DNA from 3 places in the Parageobacillus sp. G301 genome. Region 3 is predicted to be linked to each of the others. Evidence: riboswitches for the same ligand, from Rfam matches in the RefSeq annotation. Region 3 holds a riboswitch; each other region holds the start of a gene.

Region 1 (7,417 bases), on a different contig from region 3:
CCCCTTGCCTAAGCAGCGAGGGGCTGTTTTTTTGATGGCGAAACGAAAAAGAAAAGGGAAGCCAATGGTGAGTATTGGTGCGTTTATTTCGAATGATACAAAATATATAGTGGTATAGACAACTAGATGATATGATGTTAATATAATTATACAGAAAGAAGGTGCAATAATCAGTGAAACGATGCTTGCTTAAAAATGCGGTTATATATGCGGAAACAGGAAAAATCGAGCAGGGATATGTGCTGACAGAGGGAGACAAAGTGATTGAAGTAGGGCCGATGTCCTCATGCCCAGCTTCTAGTGAAGCAGAGGTGATAGAGCTTGACCCAAGCTTCTCCATTGTACCAGGGTTTATTGATGTCCATATCCATGGAGCATCTGGAGCCGATGTAATGGATGCGACAGACGAATCGTTGCGCACAATGGCAAAAACATTGCCAAAGGAAGGAACAACAAGTTTTTTAGCGACGACGATGACCGCACCGATTGCGGATATTGAACGTGCTTTGCAAAACGTTGCGCAATATATATATAGAAGCAATCCACCTGGAGAAGCAGAGGTGCTTGGCATTCATTTAGAAGGTCCATTTATTTCTCCAAAACGCTCGGGAGCGCAGCATCCAAAAAATATTATTGAACCAAATATCGAATTATTTCAAAAGTGGCAGAACATCGCGAATGGACATATTCGCCTTGTCACGCTGGCGCCGGAAGAAAAGAATGGATTGGCGCTTGCGGCATACTTAAAAGAAACTGGTGTCGTCGCCTCGATCGGTCATTCCGATGCGGTTTACGAACAAGTAACCGCCGCCATTCAATCAGGAGTGACCCATGCCACTCATTTATTCAACGGCATGCGCGGTATTCATCATCGCGAGCCGGGAGTTGCCGGAGCGGTTCTTATGCACGATGAAGTTGTATGTGAACTAATTGTCGATGGAATTCATGTTGCGCCGGAAATGGTTCGTTTTGCGTACAAAATGAAAGGCAGTGATGGCCTCATATTAATTACGGATGCGATGCGCGCGAAATGTCTCGGCGCCGGTATATATGAACTTGGTGGCCAAGATGTCATTGTTCAAGGAGAAAAAGCAACATTACGAGATGGCACGTTGGCTGGAAGCATCTTAAAATTAGGCGATGCGGTGAAAAACGCCATGTCTTTTACCGGATGCACGCTGGAAGATATTATCAGCATGGCTAGCTGGAATCCAGCAAAGCAGTTAGGCGTTTCAGACAAAAAAGGAAGCATCCGCGCCGGGAAAGATGCTGATCTTGTCGTATTAGACGAACAGCATCATGTTGTGATGACGATATGCCGTGGTAAACTTGCCTATTCAAAATAAAAAAGGGGGGATCGGACGATGAAATTAATTGAAGCAGCCAACTACGAAGAGATGAGCCAGAAAGCGGCTGACATCATTATTGCCCAGGTAAAGGAAAAGCCTGATTCCGTTCTTGGTCTTGCCACGGGATCGACAATGCTTGGCACATATAAACAATTAGTCGAGGATCATCGCCAAAACGGAACATCTTATCGAAACGTTCGTACGGTCAATTTAGATGAATATATTGGTTTGTCGCCCGATCACCCGAACAGCTATCGTTACTATATGAATCAACATTTATTTTCCCATATCGATATCCCGCTTTCGCAAACATATATTCCAAATGGAGCGAGCGATGATGTGAAAGCGGAATGTCAGCGCTATGAACAGCTAATTGAAAATTTGGGAGGAATTGATTTACAGCTGTTAGGAATTGGAAGAAACGGACATATTGGTTTTAATGAGCCGGGGACATCGTTTTCGACACCGACGCATGTAGTCGAACTGGCGCCGTCAACCCGGCAAGCGAATGCTCGCTTTTTTCCATCTTTAGATGATGTACCGCGCCAAGCGATTACAATGGGAATCGCAACGATTATGAAAAGCCGTCATATATTGCTATTAGCGTCGGGAACGGCGAAAGCGCCAATTATGGCAAAGCTGTTCGAAGAAACCGTGACTACAGATGTGCCGGCATCGGTGCTTCATACTCATCCGAACGTCACGGTGATTGCTGATCAAGATGCATTGTCGCTTGTACCAGATGAAAAACGAAGGGTGTATGCAAAATGATTAGCAAAAACTCACCGCTTCCTATCTACTATCAATTAGAGCAAGGAATTAAAGAAATGATCGAAAAAGGGCAGCTCAAGCCGGGAGAAATGATTCCGTCCGAGCGGGAACTGGCGGAAACATACGATATTAGCCGAATGACTGTTCGGCAGGCGATCAATAACTTAGTGAATGATGGATATTTAGTAAGAAAACGCGGCAAAGGAACATTTGTTGCCGCGACAAAAATCGAACAGCCGTTGAAAGGGCTTACAAGTTTTTCAGAAGATATGCGCGCGCGCGGCATGGAACCTGGAACAAACGTGCTCGATTTCAACATTGTTCCTGCCAGCACGTCATTAGCACAGCTTTTGGACGTCCGCGAAGGAGCGGATCTTTACGAAATCCGCCGCGTCCGTCTTGCCGACGGGCTGCCGATGGCACTCGAAACATTATATATTCCATGTATGCTTGTTCCTCATTTAACCTACGAAATTGTAATCGGTTCCGTTTATGATTTTATTGAAAAAGAATTAGGGTTGGCCATTCAATCGGGCGTGCAGGTAATTGAAGCTTCCGTCGCCCGCAAGATGGAGGCGGAGCTGTTGCAAATAAAGGAAGGTGCGCCTGTATTGCTCATGCAGCGCAGAAGTTATTTAAATAACGGACGGCCTCTAGAAGTCGTCAAATCGGTTTATCGCGCCGACCGTTACAAATTGACGATTGAGATGGAACGCTGGAGCAAAACGGCTCGGTTTTGATTTTGCCTGCCTAACCAAAAATCCGAAAAGCCATACGTATATTCCCATGGCAAGATCGCCGCTGCGATAAAATGAACGACATTTTTACGCCATGAATGAAACTTGTTGTTCTTTTGTTACGTATATTTTTAATAAAAAAGGAGGAAAATCATATGTTTTCCCGGTCTCCAACTTGTTCCGTCTGCGGGAAGCCGATTGAAAAAAATGAACCTATCTACGTGCGCATGAGGTATCCGGTGTACAGAGGAATGGTAGAAATTAAGGCTTTCCTTCAGCAAGAAGGGACCATTATTTGCGATGGGTGTTTCTCGCAAAAAACAAATAATCATGAAAAATGAGAGGAGCTATACTATGTTTGGAAAAGTCGCCGCCGATGTGCTTGGATTAAGCGATATCGGCTCGGTTATTAAACCGGAAAACTATGATAAAGTCGATGCCGATGATTACGTGATGCATGAAGACGGGGAAAAGATTTATTTCTTAATTAAATCGAAGTCGGATGAGTATTGCTTTACCAATAAAGCGCTTATTCATTTGGATGGCACGAGCGCGACAAGCAAAAAACGCGTATTGCGCCGCTATGATTATTACAAACATACGATTTCCGACGTGTCGCTCGAAACGGCAGGCACGGTCGATTTAGACGTGGAGATTAAGTTTAAAATCGGCGCCCATGCCTATTCGATTGACGTCCATAAAAAGCATTTAGAAGAACTAAAAGATTTATATAAATCGCTGCTCGCCATCTCTGAGCTTTGCCATGAAAACAAAACGAAGCTCGAGTACGCGCATAAAAGTTTGGAATTGACGGCAAACGTATTCGGGCGAGTGAAAAGTGACACAAATAATTTCGTTGCCGATTTCAAAGCGGTGAATGAACTCGCGTTTCAATGGCTCGTTGACGCGAAAACAAAATATACGGTGAAAGACTTCGGCTTTGTGTTTGAACGGTATATTAATAATTAATTGTAGTAACCCCCGGATCGCTAAAAGTTCGGGGGTTTGAATGTCTTGAAAACAATGAAACTTTGAATTTTTTATTGCCAAACGATCTTTCTTCCTTTAATATTATAACTGTCAATTGTTCGACAATTTTATACAATAGCGGCAAGGTGCCGAATGGAGCGATTCGCTCTTAATGGCTTAATAGGGAATCTGGTGAAAGTCCAGAACTGTCCCCGCAACTGTAAATGCTGACGAAATGAAATCGCCACTGTACGGTGGAATGGCAAGCGCCGTTTGCCGTATGGGAAGGTTCAGAGTAGGATGAAGCATGAGTCAGTAGACCTGCCTTGTTCGCTTATGGTTTCCTATCTTCGGGGGGTGAGATGAGGAAACGGCAACGGTGGCTGCCTTCGTGTATACATATTGCCGTTTCTCGCTCATTCCGAGTTAGGAATGAGTTTTTTTATTTTACATAAAGAAGGGGGAACAAAAAATGAAAAAATGGAAACAGTATGTCATGTTGCTCGTATTCATCCTTACATTCGGCTTCTTGTTTGGATGTAATGGAGAGAACGCAAGTAAAGAGCCTGCAAAAAAAGAAGAACCGAAAACGGAACAAGCGGCGTTTCCGGTAACGGTAAAAGATGGATTAGGCGAGGATGTAACGATACAGTCTGAGCCAAAAAAAATCGTTTCCTTAATTCCAAGCAACACAGAGATTGCCTATGCGTTGGGATTAGGAGACAAAATCGTTGGCGTCAGCGATTTTGATAACTATCCGGAAGATGTAAAAAATAAGGAAAAAATAGGCGGCTTGGAGTTTAATGTAGAAAAAGTTATTTCGTTGAAGCCAGATTTAGTACTTGCCCATGCGTCTAGCGCACATAACTCGAAAGATGGGCTTCAGCAATTAAGAGATGCGGGTATTGCTGTATTGGTTGTCCATGACGCGAAAACGTTTGATGATGTATATCATTCAATCGAATTAATTGGCAAAGCGACAGGAACTGCGGACAAAGCACAAGAAATCATCCAAAATATGAAAACAAAATTAGAAGCTATAAAAGAAAAAGCAAAGCAAATTAAAGAAAAAGATCAAGCAAAAGTATGGGTCGAAATATCACCAGCTCCAGAAATTTATACTGCTGGAAAAGGAACGTTTATTGATGAGATGCTCCAGGCGATCTCCGCGAAAAATGTCGCCGGTGATTTAGAAGGGTGGCCGATGGTTACGGAAGAAAAAGCGGTCGCGTACAAGCCGGATGTCATTATTACAACATACGGCGGAGCGAAGCAAGTGTTGGACCGTCCTGCTTGGAAAGATGTCCCGGCGGTGAAAAACAAACGGGTGTATGATGTAAATACAGACTTAGTAAGCCGTCCAGGTCCACGTTTGATCGAAGGAGTAGAGGAACTTGCAAAAACAATTTACCCGGATATTTTTAAGTAATATATGGATGTATGCAGTTGCAATAACGGTCGTTATTACTTCGCTCTTGCTGGGGATATCGATAGGTTCTCTATCGATTCCCTTTTCTACTATTATCAAGATTATTTTTTCGATCTCGTTTGGGTTGCCGTTGCCCGGCGATGTTCCCGATGATCTCGTGCAAATCGTGATGGCGATCCGCCTTCCACGCGTTGTGCTCGCGTTTCTTGTCGGGGCGTCGCTGGCGGTCGCGGGAGCGGCGTTTCAAGGGCTGTTAAAAAATGCGCTTGCCGATCCGTATACGCTCGGCGTGTCGTCAGGTGCTTCCGTCGGCGCTGTTTTTGTCATTTTCTTCGGTATTCAATTGCCGCTATTTGGTACATTTACGCTTCCTATTGTCAGCATTATATTTGGCCTTGTGACGCTCGTGCTTGTTCTTTTATTTACACGAGCGGTGGAGCGAAAAATGTCCGTAGAGACCATCATCCTAGTTGGAATTATGTTCGGGGCGTTTTTCAGCGCGCTTATTTCATTAATGATTGCGCTAACCGGAGAAGAATTGCGGCAAATTATTGCATGGCTGATGGGGAGCGTAGCGATGCGCGGCTGGAAATATACGATGATGATGCTTCCGTTTTTTCTCATCGGAGTGATCATGCTGCTTTTTAATGCGCGCGAACTGAATGCTTTTGCGTTTGGGGAGTCGGCCGCTATGCATATCGGGGTCGATGTGTTGAAGCGAAAAGTGATGATTTTAACCGGTGCTTCGCTGCTAACCGGCGCGGCGGTGTCTGTTTCCGGAACGATCGGTTTTGTCGGATTGGTCGTTCCACATATGGTTCGCCTCGTCTGTGGTCCGAACCATCGCCTTCTGTTGCCGCTTTCCCTATTGTATGGCGGTGCCTTTCTCGTTCTTACTGATTTATTGGCACGTACGATTATTTCGCCGAGAGAATTGCCAATCGGCGTAATTACCTCATTGATTGGCGCACCTTTATTTGCACTACTATTTTTTCGAAGAATGCGAAGAAAGACGTGATGAATGTGCTTGAAGTAAACCATGTTTCTTATCACTATCATCGTAAACAAGTGCTTCATGATGTAACGTTTACCGTAACAAAGGGAGAAGTATTTGGGATTTTAGGGCCAAATGGGAGCGGGAAAACGACCTTATTGAAACTGTTAAGCAAGGAGTTGTTATTACAAAACGGAAGTATAACAGTAAACGGCCGGCCGCTTCGTTCTTTTTCGCAAAAAGAATGGGCTCGTTTTGCCGCGGTGCTTCCGCAAACGGTTGATGCGGCATTCGGATATACGGTAAAAGAAACAGTGGAACTTGGAAGATATGCCCATCAAAGCGGTCTATTTCCGACATGGACGGAAGAAGATGAACAAGCGGTGAAAACAGCAATCGAAGAAGTTGGGCTAATGGAAAAAGCAGAAGAAGGGATTGACCGTTTGAGTGGGGGAGAACGTCAGCGTGTTTATTTAGCAAGAGCGCTTGCGCAGCAGCCTCAGCTTTTATTGCTAGACGAACCGACCAATCATATGGACATTACCCAGCAAATGAAGCTATTGGACCAGCTTGTCCGCTCGGCGAAGGAAAAAGCGTTAACGGTTATTGCGATTTTTCATGATATTAACATCGCTAGTTTATATTGTGACAGGCTTTTAATGTTAAAAAACGGGGAGGTAGTCGCGCTAGGGACGCCGGAAGAGCTGATGGAACCTGAGCTTTTCCGTTCTGTATTTCACGCGTCCGTAAGCAGGCAAGCACATCCGACCGTCTCTAAACCGCTTATGGCGTTTTTACGGGAATGGAAATTTCCGATATTACAACATAACGAACTGCGCGAACGATTCGCGTGGAAAATGTTGGAGGACTGCGTCGTTGTAACCGCAACCGAGCCGCTTAAGGTGTTATCTTCCGCGCTTGTCGGATCAGGCTTTCAATGGGCGACTCATTTTGTCAATCGTCAAGTTTCAAAAGATTATGATTGCGAAGATGCGGAAACGGAAATGAAACATTATTTACGGCGCCGCGGCTTTCCCGTCCAAAAAACGATTGGAATGATGACCGCTGTTTCTGTCGAAGATGCCGTCTGCATGTATGAGAAACATGATGCGTTTTCTGTATGGGCCGTCGTTACCGCTGGAGTAGGAAATGCCGTTGATGCCGCACA
Region 2 (7,417 bases), 1.0 Mb from region 3:
AAACCCCTTTCTTTCATGACTGTACCATTTGTTGTAATGCCTTAACGACATCGGAAAACTGGGAATACACTGTGCCATACTGAATCGATGGACGGCGGATGACCATCGTCTCAATCCCTAACTCTTGTGCGGCAGCGATTTTTTCATCGACAAACCCAACTTTTCCGCTTTCTTTCGTAATGAGCAACGTAACGCCAAAATGTTGGAAAAGCGCCTTATCGAGTTCTTTCGTAAACGGTCCTTGCATCGCAACAATATTTTCTTGCGGAAACTTGAGTTGTTCGCATTTCTCCATATTGTCTTTGCGCGGCAGCATGCGCGCAATCACGCGCGTATTCGGAAGTCCTAACAGCTTTTTCGCGAAAATGGATAACGTTTTGCTTCCGGTCGTTAGCATAATGACGCCTTGTTTTTTCGCAGCGAGCTCAGCTGCTTCTTCATAACTGTCAACAAACGTGACGCGTTCATAAGCAACGTGAGCCGCTTGCCGCTCGTAACGGATATACGGAACCCCCGCCTCTGCGGCAGCTTGCATCGCGTTTTTCGACGCTTCTTCGGCAAACGGATGGCTCGCGTCCACCACTGCTTTCGCTTTCTTTACGCGGATCAACTCCGCCAATTGTTCCGCCGTCAGCCGTCCAAGGTGCACCGCTAAGCCGGAAGCACGCAACTGATCCGCCGCATGTTCTGTAACAACCGTCGCTAACACATCATAGCCTGTTTGTTGGATGCAAAGCGCCAGCTTTCGGGCATCGCTCGTTCCCGCTAATACAATAATCATGCTTGTTCCCCCTTAATGATGATGGTGATGGTGATGATGCTCCGCAGCATGAAGCCGATATTGACACATATCACAGTTCATCATAACCGCCTTGCCAAGCGCTTCTTCTAATCTGTCAAGCACAATCGTTTTTAGCTTCGGATGAAATCCAAAGTAGCCTGCTAGCGCAAAATCGACTTGCGGATACTGAAAACGAAATTGTTTTACTTTTTCTTCCAAACGCTTGATAAGCACGCCGGTAAACAAAAAGTATGGCAAAACCACCACTTTCCGCGCCCCTAGCTTCACGCACCGTTCCACTCCATCTTCTAACGATGGCGTCGTTACTCCCATAAATGCTGGTTCTACAAGGAAATAGTTCGTTTGTTCCCAAAATAAGCGGGAAATTTTATATAAATCGCTGTTGGCATCCGGATCGCTTCCCCCGCGACCAAGCAACACTACCGCTGTTTCCGGATCAGGGCTTTCTATATTTTCACCGATTTCTTGTAATCTCGTTTTTAAGATCGAAAACGTTTGCTCATGAATGCCAATTGGTCGGCCATAGATGAACGCCACATGCGGATAATGCTTCTTTGCTTCATCGATCTCCGCTGGAATATGCAGCTTCGAATGGCCCGCTGCCAGCAAAATAATCGGAATAACGATAATCTCGCGAGCCCCGGCATCGACACAACGGTCAATCCCTTCGCGAATCGTTGGCAGTCCAAATTCTAAAAAACTCGTTTCGACATATAAGGATGCTGCAATGTGCGGTTTTAGCTGCTCGACAAACTGCCGGACTTGGTCGTTTCCTTCCGGGTCACGGCTACCGTGCCCGACAAATAATACTGCTTTCATTCATTTTCTTCCCCCTTATTCACCACAAGCAGGCACTTCGATTTTTGCCTCTTGCTTCGCTTCTTGATTCACAAACCCGCCGACTTGTTTCACTCGCTTAAAAAACTTATGAAACCGTTCGTTCGGGTGCGCGCGTTCCTTATATTCTTGAATAATGCGGGTGACAACGGACACAATCTCGCCAGGCGGAATTCCTTCAGCGACAAGTTGCCCAGGATGTGCGTTTCTTCCGACCGTTTTTCCTCCTAAAAATAAGTCGAATGCTCCTTTCCGATAGACGATTCCGATATCTTCCCGCACCGCTCCGTAACATGCCATGCCGCAGCCGTTTACACCAAGCTTCAATTCTTTCGGAAGCGCCATTCCGCCAAGCTGATCGTATAACTCTTCCGCGTATGGAATCGCGTCTTTTTTCTCCCCGTCGCAAAAATCACACGCTTTCACCGTCAGTACATCACCAACAGGGGCAACGGTCAGTCCCGCTTCTTTCAGTCTAGCGATGATACGGTCTGGATCAGAAGCAGGCACTTCCAGCTTCAAATAATGATCCGGGGTATACATCATCGTTCCGTCTTCGCCGACGATGTCAGCTAGTACCATCATTTGTTTTGGCGTAAAATTTTTGTTCGCTACTCCTGGGCTAACTGCGATTTCGAAAATCGCCGGCGCAAACGTCGTGGTGTCTTGGTGGCCAATCGCCAATGTTTGCAACGCTTCTTCTGCCATTTCTCTTACCGGTTCTCGTTTCGTTTGATCAAGCGCCCACGGTTCCGCTTCTTTGCGAAGCCGTTCATGTGGTTTCAGCGGCTGTTCGGAGGCGCTTAATGTATATTTTCGTTGGTATCCACGTGGTGTGATCATCAGCCCGTCGTATACAAACGTCGAAGAATTGCCGATAATGACAGTCGTTAACATTCCGATATCATAATCGAGCATATGCGCTAAATCCGTCAATACGATATGTTGCCGCGCGCGATAAGCGCTTTTCACTAATCCGACCGGAGTATTTGGCGAGCGATAACGCAAAAGAATACGCTGCGCTTCGACAATTTGACGCGTGCGTCGTCCGCTTTTTGGATTATATAGAGCGATGACAAAATCGGCAGCGGCCGCCGCTTCAATGCGCTTTTCAATAAGCGCCCACGGCGTTAGGTGATCGCTTAAGCTAATGGTGCACGCATCATGCATAATCGGCGCACCTAAAAGAGCGGCACACGAGTTAATGGCAGAAATGCCTGGGATGACTTCCACCTCGATATCGCTTTCTCGCGTCCAGCCTTTTTCAATGAGCACCTCATACACAAGCCCTGCCATTCCGTACACGCCCGCGTCCCCGCTTGAAATGACGGCGACCGTTTTTCCGCGTTCCGCCCATTTCACCGCCTCTTGAGCGCGGCTTACTTCTTCCGTCATTCCAGTACTAATCACTTGTTTATTGCCAATTAAATCCGCAACTAGGTCAATGTATGTTTTATAACCGATAATAATATCGCTTTCTTCAATCGCTTCCCGCGCTCGCTTTGTCATATGTTCTTCGCTACCTGGACCAAATCCGACAATCAGCAATTTCCCTTTCATTGTCTCACCTCAATTTCCATCTTCCTTGTCCATGTTAACTGGGCTCATTTGTCGAAAAAACTTGAACACTATATCACTTTTTCACTAATATAGAGGCTTGTATGCTCATTCATTCTCATCCATTGTTTCATTTCTTCCACATTCCGCGGGATGCGTGTCTCGTGTGGAAACAACGTTTTCCATACAGAAGCAAGCAGCGGAACACCAAGACGCCATTTTTGCAATTGATGCTGTCTAGCAAATACGTCTTGCGGCGATCCTTGCATGACAATTTGTCCGTCATGCATGACAAATACGATATCCGCCCACTCTAAGACAAAATCAAAATCATGAGTAGCGATCAAAACCGTCGTGCCAGCTCGATGAATATCGTTGATCTTCTCGACAAACCTCTCGATTTGCAGGCGGTCTAAATACGCTGTCGGCTCATCGAGAACTAATAATTTCGGGTTCATCACCATTACGGCGGCAAGCGTCAGCCATTTTTTTTGGCCAAGACTTAAATGATGAACGGGCTTGTCCAACCATGGACGCAATCCAAACTCGTCCAGCGCTTTTTCAATGAGCTCGTCCATCTCATGTTTTTTCATTCCTAAATGGTGCAGGCCAAACGCCAGCTCATCACGTACCAACGGCGCCACAAGCTGGTGTTCCGGATTTTGAAAAACGATGCCGACCTCTTTCCGCCATTTTTGCAATGTTGGACGCCGATAATCCATCTTCTCTCCATTCCAATAGATGTCGCCAGAGTCGGGCCGCAACAGCCCGTTCGCATGTAAAAATAACGTTGTCTTGCCGCATCCATTATGACCGATAAGCGCGCATTTTTTTCCACTGGGAACATGAAGGCTTAATCCTTTTAACACGCATGGTCCGTTCGGATACGTATAATATACTTCGTCCATTTTCAACATCGCCTGCTACCCTCCTATCATCCAAGCCATAGAAGCAAACTTATGCCGATGGCTGCTTCCCACAGATAACGTTTATTTTTTTCGTTATATGTTTCCACATGAACATAGACAATTTCATTGGAAACTCCGCGTGCCCATAAAGCAAGGCGCAACGCTTCATAGGAATGCCATATTTTCTGAAAAAGCTGGAACACCAACATCCCGCCATGCCGCCAATGGCTTCCTCCATTTCTTGCTTTCATTGCTACGTATAGATCTTCTGCTGCTTTCTCGAAAACAAATACAAACCGATACGTAAAAAATAACAACTCAATGATGATGGATGGTACTTTCATTCGCTTGAGCACATACAACATCTCTGGAAACGGGGTAGTCACTAGCAGGAAAAATAAACAAGACCACGCTGCGACCGAACGAGATAGTAAAGACATCACAGTGGAAATTTGCGAACGATCAATAGAAACATGAAAAGAACTGTCAATGGAAACAAGCAAAGCTGGAAAACTGACCATCAGAAACAATGCCACGACTCCGAGTGTTTTGGCGTACACTTTCCACGAAACACGAGCATACCCGATAATCCATGCGGCAAGCCAAATCGTCATCATTACTTGCATTTTCCAACTACCTATCATGGCCATCATTAATAATATGAACGCAAATATCACTTTTTGTTCAGGACGTATTGTCCGCAGGCGGTTATTGTAAGCAATGGTGTCAAACTGCCGGATCATTTTGTTTCCTCTCTTCGGTTCGCCCGGCCTTTATAGACGCCGATAATGTAGCCAATAATTCCAGCGCCGATTGCCGCCTGCACAGAAAACAGCAACGTTTCCACCTCTCCGCCCGGCGGCTCAAATATGGTTTCCATCCAAGGTTGATAATGAGGAGCGATCTTTTGAATCATTTTTTCCGCCTGGCCATCCGCGCCGCCAAAATCAGAGTGACGAATGAACAATAACGGCGCTACTACCAGTAAAACAGCAATAGCAAGAAGAAAAAGACTTCTCTTCATATTACACTCCCCTCTCTAACTGATTTAGTTCGCGGCTGCTGTAAGTGGTTAAGAAATTCCAAACGACGACCGTAAGCAGCCCTTCTGTAATCGCCAGTGGTATTTGCGTGACAGCAAAAATGCCGGCAAATTTGGCAAACGAAGCGAAAACCCCGCCTGACGCGTCCGGAAACGCCAACGCTAATTGCAATGAAGTGACAACATATGTGGCCAAATCAGAGAAAAATGCGGCAAAAAATATCGTCCAACGCCGCGGTATATTCCACTTTTTCCCGAAACGATAAATGCCATACGCCACAATCGGGCCAATGACCGCCATGGACATGGCATTCGCTCCTAATGTCGTCAATCCGCCATGTGCCAGCAATAACGCTTGAAACAGCAATACGATGCTTCCCATCACCACCATCGTCCATGGACCAAACAGCACCGCGCCGAGCCCCACCCCCGTTGGATGTGAGCTGCTTCCAGTAACGGATGGAATTTTTAAGGCGGACAGCACAAACGCAAATGCCCCCGACAGCGCAATGAGCAGCTTTAGTTCCGGACGCTCACGAGTAATACGAATAAGTGAACGCATACCGATGATCAAAAACGGCAAAAACACAAGCCACCAAAAAATCGCCCATCCAACTGGCAAAAATCCTTCCATAATATGCATCGCAAATGCCGATGAATTTTCAGAGAAAGTAAAATAGACAACTAGGCCAAAAAGGAAAAGGGCGGATTTCCATTTTCTCATGCTTTCGTTCCTCCCGTTGCTTTACATAATTTCGAGATTCCTAGAGGGGCGTTTGATTGTTTTGACATCATCAATCCTTGTTTCTCTTCATAACGGTACGTTATCATTTCTTCCAACCATTCCCCATCTCGCAAATGCCTTCGCACAAGCTCCCTTCCTTTTTCCGGCGTCACACCGTTGTACCATACGCCTTCAGGGTAAACGATGACTACACACGCGTCTTGGCAACGACCATTGCAGCGAGTCCGCGTCGTATGTACAATGCCATCTAACTCCAGCATCGCGATTTCTTCGCGGATGGCAAGCGTTACTTCTTCTCCCCCTTTACGAATGCAGCTGCCTCCATTGCAAATCAGCACATGATGTTTCATTCCGATTAAGTTCCATGTTGTCATGTTAAATCTCTCCTTTTTTGCAAAATAAAAAGCACCTCTATACGCAGAGGTGCAGAAAAATGCATACAAATATAGCAAAAAAAGTATACCATTCTCCCGCACGTCTACCTATAATCCCGTAGGTATCCGTCCGAACAAATAAGGCAGGTCTCCTGACTTAGGATCATCGCTTTATTGCGCCTTCCCGAAGTTTCCTTCAGTGACATTATGCAACAAAGCTCCCCATCACAGTGGCGGGTACCGTGACGGATTTTCACCGTACTTCCCTTTTAAGCCTATTCTCTAATGAGAAAGGCACCTTATTTGTTTGGCATATAATGTCGATTTTTCAAAGAACATTTCTGTTATTCATAGTAGTACAAATTTTCAAATATCGTCAACCACTTTTTTTCAATAAGCCCGTTTTCGCCAATACAATCCCGTCTTGATCAGCGTACACATAGGCGCCTGGCTCCCAACGAACGCCGCCAAATTCGAGCGCAACGTCCCGTTTTCCCTTTCCTTCTTTTTTGCTTTTCACCGGGCAAGTGCCAATCGCCATCACCCCAAGCGGCATATTGGCGATTTCTGCGGAATCGCGAATGCATCCGTGAATAATCACCCCGGCAAGCCCGCGCTCACAAGCGATCTGGGCAAGACGGTCTCCGAGCAGCGCGCAATTTCGCGAACCTTTTCCGTCTACGACCAATACGGTGCCCGCTGGAACAGTTTCGAGCGCCTCACGAACGAGCACATTATCTTCAAATACATCGACCGTCGCGATTGGTCCGGAAAATTCCGCTTTGCCGCCGTAAGATTGCATCGGCAGCTGGCATACTTGCAATTCGCTTAAAAATTCATCGCATAAATCAGCTGTTTTCATCACAATCTCCTCCTTGCTATGTCTTATATTTGACATCCTTTGTCAAAAATCCTTCTTTTTCAACAAAAAAAAACAGACAAGCGACATTGCTTGTCTGTTAGAGACTGGGCTAGCTGGATTCGAACCAGCGCATCACGGAGTCAAAGTCCGTTGCCTTACCGCTTGGCTATAGCCCAATATTATCATGTTCTTGCCAAACTGTTTATGAGATGATTTGTACATTTGTAGTATATCCAGAAGTTTTTGTCTCTATGTATAAAAACATCTAAGTTTCATCCGCTTTTCATTTT
Region 3 (7,417 bases):
TGATTTGGAAAAGATGTAATTATTTATTAGGGGGGGATATGATGAGGAAAATATGGGAACGGATGCGTTTCGTGGTTAAAATTCGCCGGTTTATCCCGTTTTTAATAGAATTTTTTCGATCTCAAGAAGTGTCTACATTTAAAAAGTCGCTCTCCATTTTACTCTTAGCTATTTATATGGTGTTTCCATTTGACATCATCCCGGATTGGTTTTGGTTGTTTGGCATCATCGATGATATAACCGTGCTATTATTTATCCTTCAACAAATAGTAAAAATGGCACCATCACATTTAAAAGATAAATACGGCATTTAAAAGGAGGAATAGTAAAATGGAATTATTTTCAATGGAATTTTTATCTGCACTTTTATCAATTGTTATTATCGATCTTGTACTAGCGGGCGATAATGCGATCGTCATTGGTTTGGCGGCGCGAAATTTGCCGAAGCATCAACAGAAAAAAGCAGTCATTTGGGGAACGGTAGGGGCGGTTGTAATCCGCGCGCTTGCGACCTTATTTGTCGTATGGCTATTAAAAGTTCCTGGATTGCTGCTGATTGGCGGTATATTGCTTGTTGGGATCGCTTATAAGCTTCTCGTCGAAGAAAAAGGTCATGATGTGGAAGCAGGAGGAAGCTTATGGGAGGCAATCCGCACGATTATTATCGCCGATGCGTTGATGGGATTGGATAATGTGCTGGCGGTAGCGGGAGCCGCGCACGGAAGCTTCTTATTAGTTATATTAGGATTATTAATTTCGGTGCCTATCATGGTATGGGGAAGTACGTTAATTTTGAAGTGGATCGAACGTTTCCCAATTATTATTACAATCGGAGCGGGAGTGCTTGCATGGACGGCTTCGAAAATGATTGTGGATGAACCGTTTTTAGATCAGTACTTCGCCAATCCGGTTGTAAAATACGGATTTGAAATTCTTGTCGTTGCTGGAGTGATTGCCGTTGGCACATTGAAAAAGAAGAAGGGTGAAAACCAATTAGAAACAAAAGCCGCCAACGAATGATTGGCGGCTTTTGCTTATAACTCATCAAATCCGTTATCGATGTTCACTTTTGTATATTGCCTTGATTTTTGTTCGAAAAAGTCTGATTTGCCGAGGTCGACTTCTTCATATGCTTTAATCCAGCGCAATGGATTTGTCCGATAGCCGTCAAACGGACGGTCAAATCCAAGCTGATGGGCACGGACGTTGGCGTAAAACTTAATGTAGGCGCTCAAATCATGCATATCAATGCCATCGATATCGTTGCCGATGATGTAATTGGCCCATTCGATTTCCAGCTTTGCTGCTTTAATGAACGTTTCTCGCACAAATTCAGCAAGTTCCGGTGTGTTGTATTCCGGATATTCGTTTAGCACTTCTTTAAAAATTTTTGCGAATAAGTCGACATGAATATGTTCGTCCCGATTGATGTAATTAATCATCGTGCTTGTCGCGACCATTTTTTGATTGCGCGCCAAGTTATAAAAGAAAGCAAAGCCGGAGTAGAAGAACAGACCCTCTAAAATAACGTCATACACGATCGATTTTAGCAAGTTTTCGACATTTGGATGTTCAGCAAACTGTTTATAGCCGTTTGTGACGAAGTCGTTTCGCTTTCGCAAAATCGGTTCGTTTCGCCAAAATTCAAACACTTCGTCCTGCTTGCTTTTTGGCACGAGGCTTGAAAGAACGTAAGAATATGAATGATTATGAATGACCTCTTGCTGCGCGAGCATAATCATCAGCGCGTTAATGCTTGAATCAGTGATATAATCGGCGACTCTTCCAGCGTAATCTGTTTGAATGCTGTCAAGCAGCGCTAAAAGTCCAATGATTTTCAAAAACGCGTCTTGTTCGCGTTCTGTTAAAAGCGGAAATTGTTTAACATCCTGGGACATATTGATCTCAAACGGTGTCCAAAAGTTTGCCAGCATTCTTTTATATTTGGCGTAAGCCCAAGGATAGGCGATATCATCCCAGTTTAAGACATTCGAACTTTTGCCGTTAATGATTCGCGTTGAGCGGTTTGGTGCTTCTGGGTCCATGATGATCCGCTTCGTTAATGGATGTGCCATGTTTTATTCCCCCTTGGCATTAACTTGCGCATGATTCACATTCATCGATCGTGCTGGAAGTAGAGCGGACGTAATACGTTGTTTTTAGTCCTGACTTCCATGCGGTGAGATGAAGATCCAACAGCTCTTTTGCTTTGATGGTGTTCAACACGTAAAAATTAAACGAAATCGCTTGGTCGATATGGCGTTGGCGCGCCGCATTTTGTTTAATGCTCCAATGCTGGTCGATATGGTAAGCTGATTTATAGTACCACGTTGTTTCGGAGTTGAGGTCGGGCACGGTAACTGGAATTTTGTAATCTTTCTTTTCTTCGGCGTACACTTTTAAAAAGATCGGATCGATGCTGGCGGTGCTGCCGGCGATAATTGACGTCGAAGCGTTTGGCGCAATCGCCATCACATAGCCGTTGCGCATGCCGTATTTGGCAACTTGTTTTTTCAGCGTGTCCCAGTCGACGTTGTCGTTGCGGCGGTATCCGCGTTTATCAAAATAAGCGCCCGTCTGCCAGTCGGAACCTGGAAACGCCGGATATCTTCCTTTTTCTTTTGCAAGCTCCATGCTTGTTTGGATCGCTAAGTAGGCAATTCTTTCGTACAGCTTGTCCGCGTATTCAACCGCTTCGTCTGATTCCCAGCGAATGCCTTTTAACGCAAGCAAATGATGCCAGCCGAACGTGCCAAGTCCGACGGCGCGGTATTTTTGATTGGTGAGTTTCGCTTGTAATACCGGGATATTATTTAAGTCAATGACGTTATCGAGCATGCGCATTTGGATCGGGATGAGCCGCTCGAGTACACCGTCGGTGACGGCGCGGGCAAGATTGACGGAAGACAAATTGCAAACAACGAAATCGCCTGGGATTTTTTCAATGATAATCTTTCCATCTTTCGTATATTGTTTTTCCACGACGGTCGGGCTTTGGTTTTGCGCGATTTCTGTACAAAGGTTGCTGCAGTAAATCATGCCGAGATGCGCGTTCGGGTTTTTCCGGTTCACTTCGTCGCGGTAAAACATAAATGGTGTGCCGGATTCTAACTGGCTGCGCATAATGCTTTTCATTATTTCGATCGCTGGCACTTTTTCTTTCGAAAGGCCCTCTTCTTGGACGCATTGCCAATATTTTCTGCGGAAGCTTCCGCTGCCTTTTTCCTCATCATAAAAGTCTTCCAAACTAAATCCCATCACTTTGCGCACTTCATGGGGGTCAAACAAGTACCAATCGCCGCGTTTTTCTACTTGCTCCATAAATAAATCTGGGATGCAGACGCCCGTAAACAAATCATGTGTTCTCATTCGTTCATCGCCATTATTTAATTTCGCGTCCAAAAAAGCGAAAATGTCTTTATGCCAAACATCCAAATAAACGGAAATCGCCCCTTTTCGCTGCCCTAATTGGTCAACACTGACGGAGGTGTTATTGAGTTGCTTCATCCATGGAATAACGCCGGACGAAACGCCTTTAAAGCCTTTGATATCGCTGCCGCGGCTTCTGATTTTGCCGAGATAGACGCCGATTCCGCCGCCGGATTTCGAAAGGTTAGCAATGTCGGTGTTGCTGTCGTAAATGCCTTGCAGGCTGTCATCGACTGTATCGACAAAACAGCTTGACAGTTGTCCGTAGCTTTTGCCGGCGTTTGCCAAAGTTGGTGTGGCAACGGTCATGTACAAGTTGCTTAAAGCCCAGTATGCTTCTTGGATGAGGGCAAAACGGCGCTGCTTTGGCTCTTTGGCCATTAGCGTCATCGCGATGATGAGAAACCGCTCTTGCGGAAGCTCATATAAGTTGCGTTCATAGTCGCGGGCAAGGTAGCGATCGGCGAATGTGCGCAAGCCGATATAGGTAAACAGCTTGTCTTTTTTGGGATCGATAAGTTTGGCGAGTTTCGTGATTTCTTCTTTTGTATAATCTTCCAAAAGGGAACGATGATACACTCCCTTTTCGACAAGTGCAGCAATTAAATCATAAAGGCTGCCGTAGCGTTTCGCTTCGTCGTATCCGCGCTGCTTTGCCGCTTCTTTATATAGTTGTTTTAAATAAATGCGGGCGCAGACAAATGTCCATTCCGGTTCCGTTTCGCTAATGTAGGAAAGCCCCTCGAGTATGAGGTAATGAAAGAGCTGCTCGACAGAAATAGCCTCTTTATGTTCGATCACGCGGATGATGCGTTCGATATAGTCGTCTGTCCGTAAGTGCGGAAAATCGCTCGTCGTGCGGCGGATAAAGGAAATGAGTTTCTCACGGGAAAATGGTTCCGCTTGTCCATTTTCTTTCGTAATCATCGTATTGCTTGTTTGCAACGCCATCATTTTCTCCTCCTTGTCATCCATAAAAAAATCCACTCGGGTCAACGAGTGGATGAAACGACAGCATAAAAAGGGTAGGTGAAGCCCTTTTCCACCATCGTTTCATCTTCTCGCACCCCGGAGAACATGAAACGCAACCAAGCAAGGCAGGTCTCCTGACTCGTGCTTCTTCCTACTTTGGATCCTTCCCATATGCGTGCCCAAACGAGCTTTCGCATACAGTGGATGTTCCATTTCGTCCACACATACAGTTGCGGGGGCAGTTCTGGATTCTCACCAGATTCCCTATTAAGTCCGGATGGACACCATTGCTTGCGGTTTTTATACTATATTTAGTTGTTTCCTTAGTTTATAACACAATATATAGTGTTGTTGCTGTTGGTACAAGCATATAATAAAACGATGGAAAATTCAACTATTTTTTGTAAGGGCATGAAAAAATGAGGAATGCTTTTCTAGTGGGAAGGCATTCCTCATTTGCGGGAAGTTCGAAATTTTAGCAACAAAAATTGAAGTAGCAATCCAATGCATACCCCTGGAATGACAAAAAGCGTCGGAAGCCAAATAGGACCGAAAACGATTTCGAAAATTTTAATATGTGCGGAATACATAAGAGCGATCGTGACGAAATAGGCAGAGAACACATAGGGAAGAAAGGAGTAGGGGGACTGTCCCCCTCCCGCATCTTTTACCGCATCCCACATGGCGTAAAAGTATAAACATGGATAGAACATTAACCATTGGAAATCAACGACATCAATCGCTTCTTTGTTGTTCCCTAAAAAGCTTAATCGAATTGCTTCATTGAATCGCGATTGTACGTTAATGAGAAATTCCAACAAAATAAACAAAGTGCCTTTGAAGTATTTTTTATTGAGAAGTTGGCCCAATCCAGGCAATGCAATGCTCCACATTAACTGTTCTATTGCCTTCACGTTTCCTAACCCTTTGCTTTGTGTTGTTTGTTGTTGCAATCGAAAAAAGAAGATATAATCATTGCGCAAAAAACTCATGATTATCTTCTTAATATTACATTTTTAACAAATAAAACTACTTTATACTTTTTGGAATAATAAAACAGTTATCCAAAATTCAACAAATTAATATTAGGCAGGAATGTTCAGAGTAAAAAAGATATGGTAATAAAACGACTATAAAAATATTTATCTTTATAATATTTAGAAAATATTCTTTAAATTTTTCAGAATAGTTAATATAATATTATTAAAACAACAAAGGGGGAAAAGACGTGAAAGGATTAAAATCGGCCTTGCTTTGGGGGCTTATTTCCGCTCTTGGAGCGGCAGGGTTTGCCGTTCTTGCATTGAACCGCGGCGAGACGGTAAATGCGATTTGGCTGATTGTCGCTGCTGTCTGTACGTATGCAGTAGCGTACCGTTTTTATAGTAAATTTATCGCTCGCAAAGTATTTGAACTTGATGACAGTCGCAAAACGCCTGCGGAAGTGTTTAATGATGGAAAAGATTATGTGCCGACAAACAAATGGGTATTATTCGGCCATCATTTTGCGGCGATCGCTGGCGCCGGACCGCTTGTCGGACCGATTTTAGCAGCGCAAATGGGATATTTGCCTGGCACGCTTTGGATTATTATCGGCGTTGTTTTAGGCGGAGCTGTCCAAGATTTTATTATTTTATTTGCGTCTATGCGGCGCAATGGTAAATCGCTTGGCGAAATGGTGAAGGAAGAAATTGGCCCGGTTACAGGGTTCATTGCATCGCTTGGTATTTTAGGAATCATGATTATTTTATTAGCTGTTTTAGCATTGGTAGTAGTAAAAGCGCTTGTAGGAAGCCCTTGGGGAATGTTTACGATTGCCGCAACGATTCCAATTGCGATTTTGATGGGAGTTTACATGCGCTTTATTCGTCCAGGGCGTGTGGCGGAAGCTTCATTAATGGGATTTATTCTGCTTCTTGTTTCTCTTGTCGCTGGACAATATGTGGCGGAGCACCCGACATTAGCGAAAGTCTTTACATTGAAAGGTGAAACGATCGCGATTTTAATGATTGCTTACGGATTTGTCGCATCTGCTTTGCCGGTGTGGCTGCTGCTTGCGCCGCGCGACTATTTGAGTACGTTCTTAAAAATCGGGACGATTGTTGGTTTAGCGCTAGGAATTTTAGTTGTTGCTCCAGACTTGCAAATGCCGGCGCTGACGAAATTTGTTGACGGCACTGGTCCTGTGTTTGCTGGTGACTTATTCCCATTCTTATTTATTACGATTGCCTGTGGTGCGGTGTCTGGATTCCATGCACTTGTTTCGTCCGGTACAACGCCAAAAATGATTGAGATGGAGAGCCATGCCCGCCCGATCGGCTATGGAGCCATGTTAATGGAATCGTTCGTTGCTGTCATGGCGATGGTGGCAGCATGTGTGCTGACTCCGGGTGCGTATTTTGCCATCAACAGCCCGGCTGCTGTCATCGGGCAGGATGTTGTGCAAGCAGCAAAAGTCGTGTCTTCATGGGGATTTACAATTACGCCTGATATGCTAACAGAACTTGCAAAAGATGTCGGCGAGCAGACGATTTTATCGCGTACTGGCGGGGCGCCGACACTAGCGATCGGAATGGCTGTCATTCTCTCTAAAGTGATCGGTGGAAAAACATTAATGGCATTCTGGTATCATTTCGCAATTTTGTTCGAAGCGCTCTTTATTTTAACAACAATTGATGCTGGAACACGTGTAGGCCGCTTTATGATTCAAGATATTATGGGCACTTTCTACAAACCGCTTGGAAAAACAGATTCGCTAGTTTCCAATATTATCGCGACTACATTATGTGTATTAGCTTGGGGGTATTTCTTATATCAAGGGGTAGTCGATCCTCTTGGCGGTATTAATACATTGTGGCCGCTTTTTGGTATCGCGAACCAAATGTTGGCAGGAATTGCGCTTTTATTTGGAACGACGATTTTATTCAAAATGGGCAAAAAAGCATATGTTTGGGTGACATTGATCCCAACGACATGGCTTTTAGTGGTAACGATGACGGCAGGATACCAAAAGCTG

Evidence for each region. A riboswitch is a leader RNA that binds a small molecule or an ion and turns the genes downstream of it on or off. The one in region 3 is predicted to bind cobalamin.
Region 1: another riboswitch for cobalamin. It lies ahead of QSJ37_RS15260 (ABC transporter substrate-binding protein); the one in region 3 lies ahead of QSJ37_RS08200 (ribonucleoside-diphosphate reductase subunit alpha).
Region 2: another riboswitch for cobalamin. It lies ahead of QSJ37_RS03280 ((2Fe-2S) ferredoxin domain-containing protein); the one in region 3 lies ahead of QSJ37_RS08200 (ribonucleoside-diphosphate reductase subunit alpha).

What each region holds. Positions count from the first base shown of each region.
Region 1 covers NZ_BSDB01000002.1:1,259,108-1,266,524, forward strand. The annotation lists gene nagA (N-acetylglucosamine-6-phosphate deacetylase) at 174-1,346, shown strand; gene nagB (glucosamine-6-phosphate deaminase) at 1,365-2,120, shown strand; gene QSJ37_RS15245 (GntR family transcriptional regulator) at 2,117-2,860, shown strand; gene QSJ37_RS15250 (hypothetical protein) at 3,013-3,198, shown strand; gene QSJ37_RS15255 (PH domain-containing protein) at 3,212-3,826, shown strand; cobalamin riboswitch at 3,955-4,169, shown strand; gene QSJ37_RS15260 (ABC transporter substrate-binding protein) at 4,299-5,255, shown strand; gene QSJ37_RS15265 (FecCD family ABC transporter permease) at 5,221-6,273, shown strand; gene QSJ37_RS15270 (adenosylcobinamide amidohydrolase) at 6,273-7,417, shown strand, end outside.
Region 2 covers NZ_BSDB01000001.1:606,217-613,633, forward strand. The annotation lists gene cobK (precorrin-6A reductase) at 14-781, opposite strand; gene QSJ37_RS03250 (sirohydrochlorin chelatase) at 794-1,621, opposite strand; gene cobJ (precorrin-3B C(17)-methyltransferase) at 1,637-3,199, opposite strand; gene QSJ37_RS03260 (energy-coupling factor ABC transporter ATP-binding protein) at 3,268-4,113, opposite strand; gene cbiQ (cobalt ECF transporter T component CbiQ) at 4,131-4,847, opposite strand; gene QSJ37_RS03270 (energy-coupling factor ABC transporter substrate-binding protein) at 4,844-5,128, opposite strand; gene QSJ37_RS03275 (energy-coupling factor ABC transporter permease) at 5,130-5,870, opposite strand; gene QSJ37_RS03280 ((2Fe-2S) ferredoxin domain-containing protein) at 5,867-6,265, opposite strand; cobalamin riboswitch at 6,391-6,582, opposite strand; gene rraA (ribonuclease E activity regulator RraA) at 6,642-7,127, opposite strand; tRNA gene QSJ37_RS03290 (tRNA-Gln) at 7,232-7,303, opposite strand.
Region 3 covers NZ_BSDB01000001.1:1,610,406-1,617,822, reverse strand. The annotation lists gene QSJ37_RS08215 (YkvA family protein) at 42-314, shown strand; gene QSJ37_RS08210 (TerC family protein) at 331-1,020, shown strand; gene QSJ37_RS08205 (ribonucleotide-diphosphate reductase subunit beta) at 1,035-2,075, opposite strand; gene QSJ37_RS08200 (ribonucleoside-diphosphate reductase subunit alpha) at 2,095-4,380, opposite strand; cobalamin riboswitch at 4,509-4,706, opposite strand; gene QSJ37_RS08195 (hypothetical protein) at 4,854-5,315, opposite strand; gene QSJ37_RS08190 (carbon starvation CstA family protein) at 5,630-7,417, shown strand, end outside.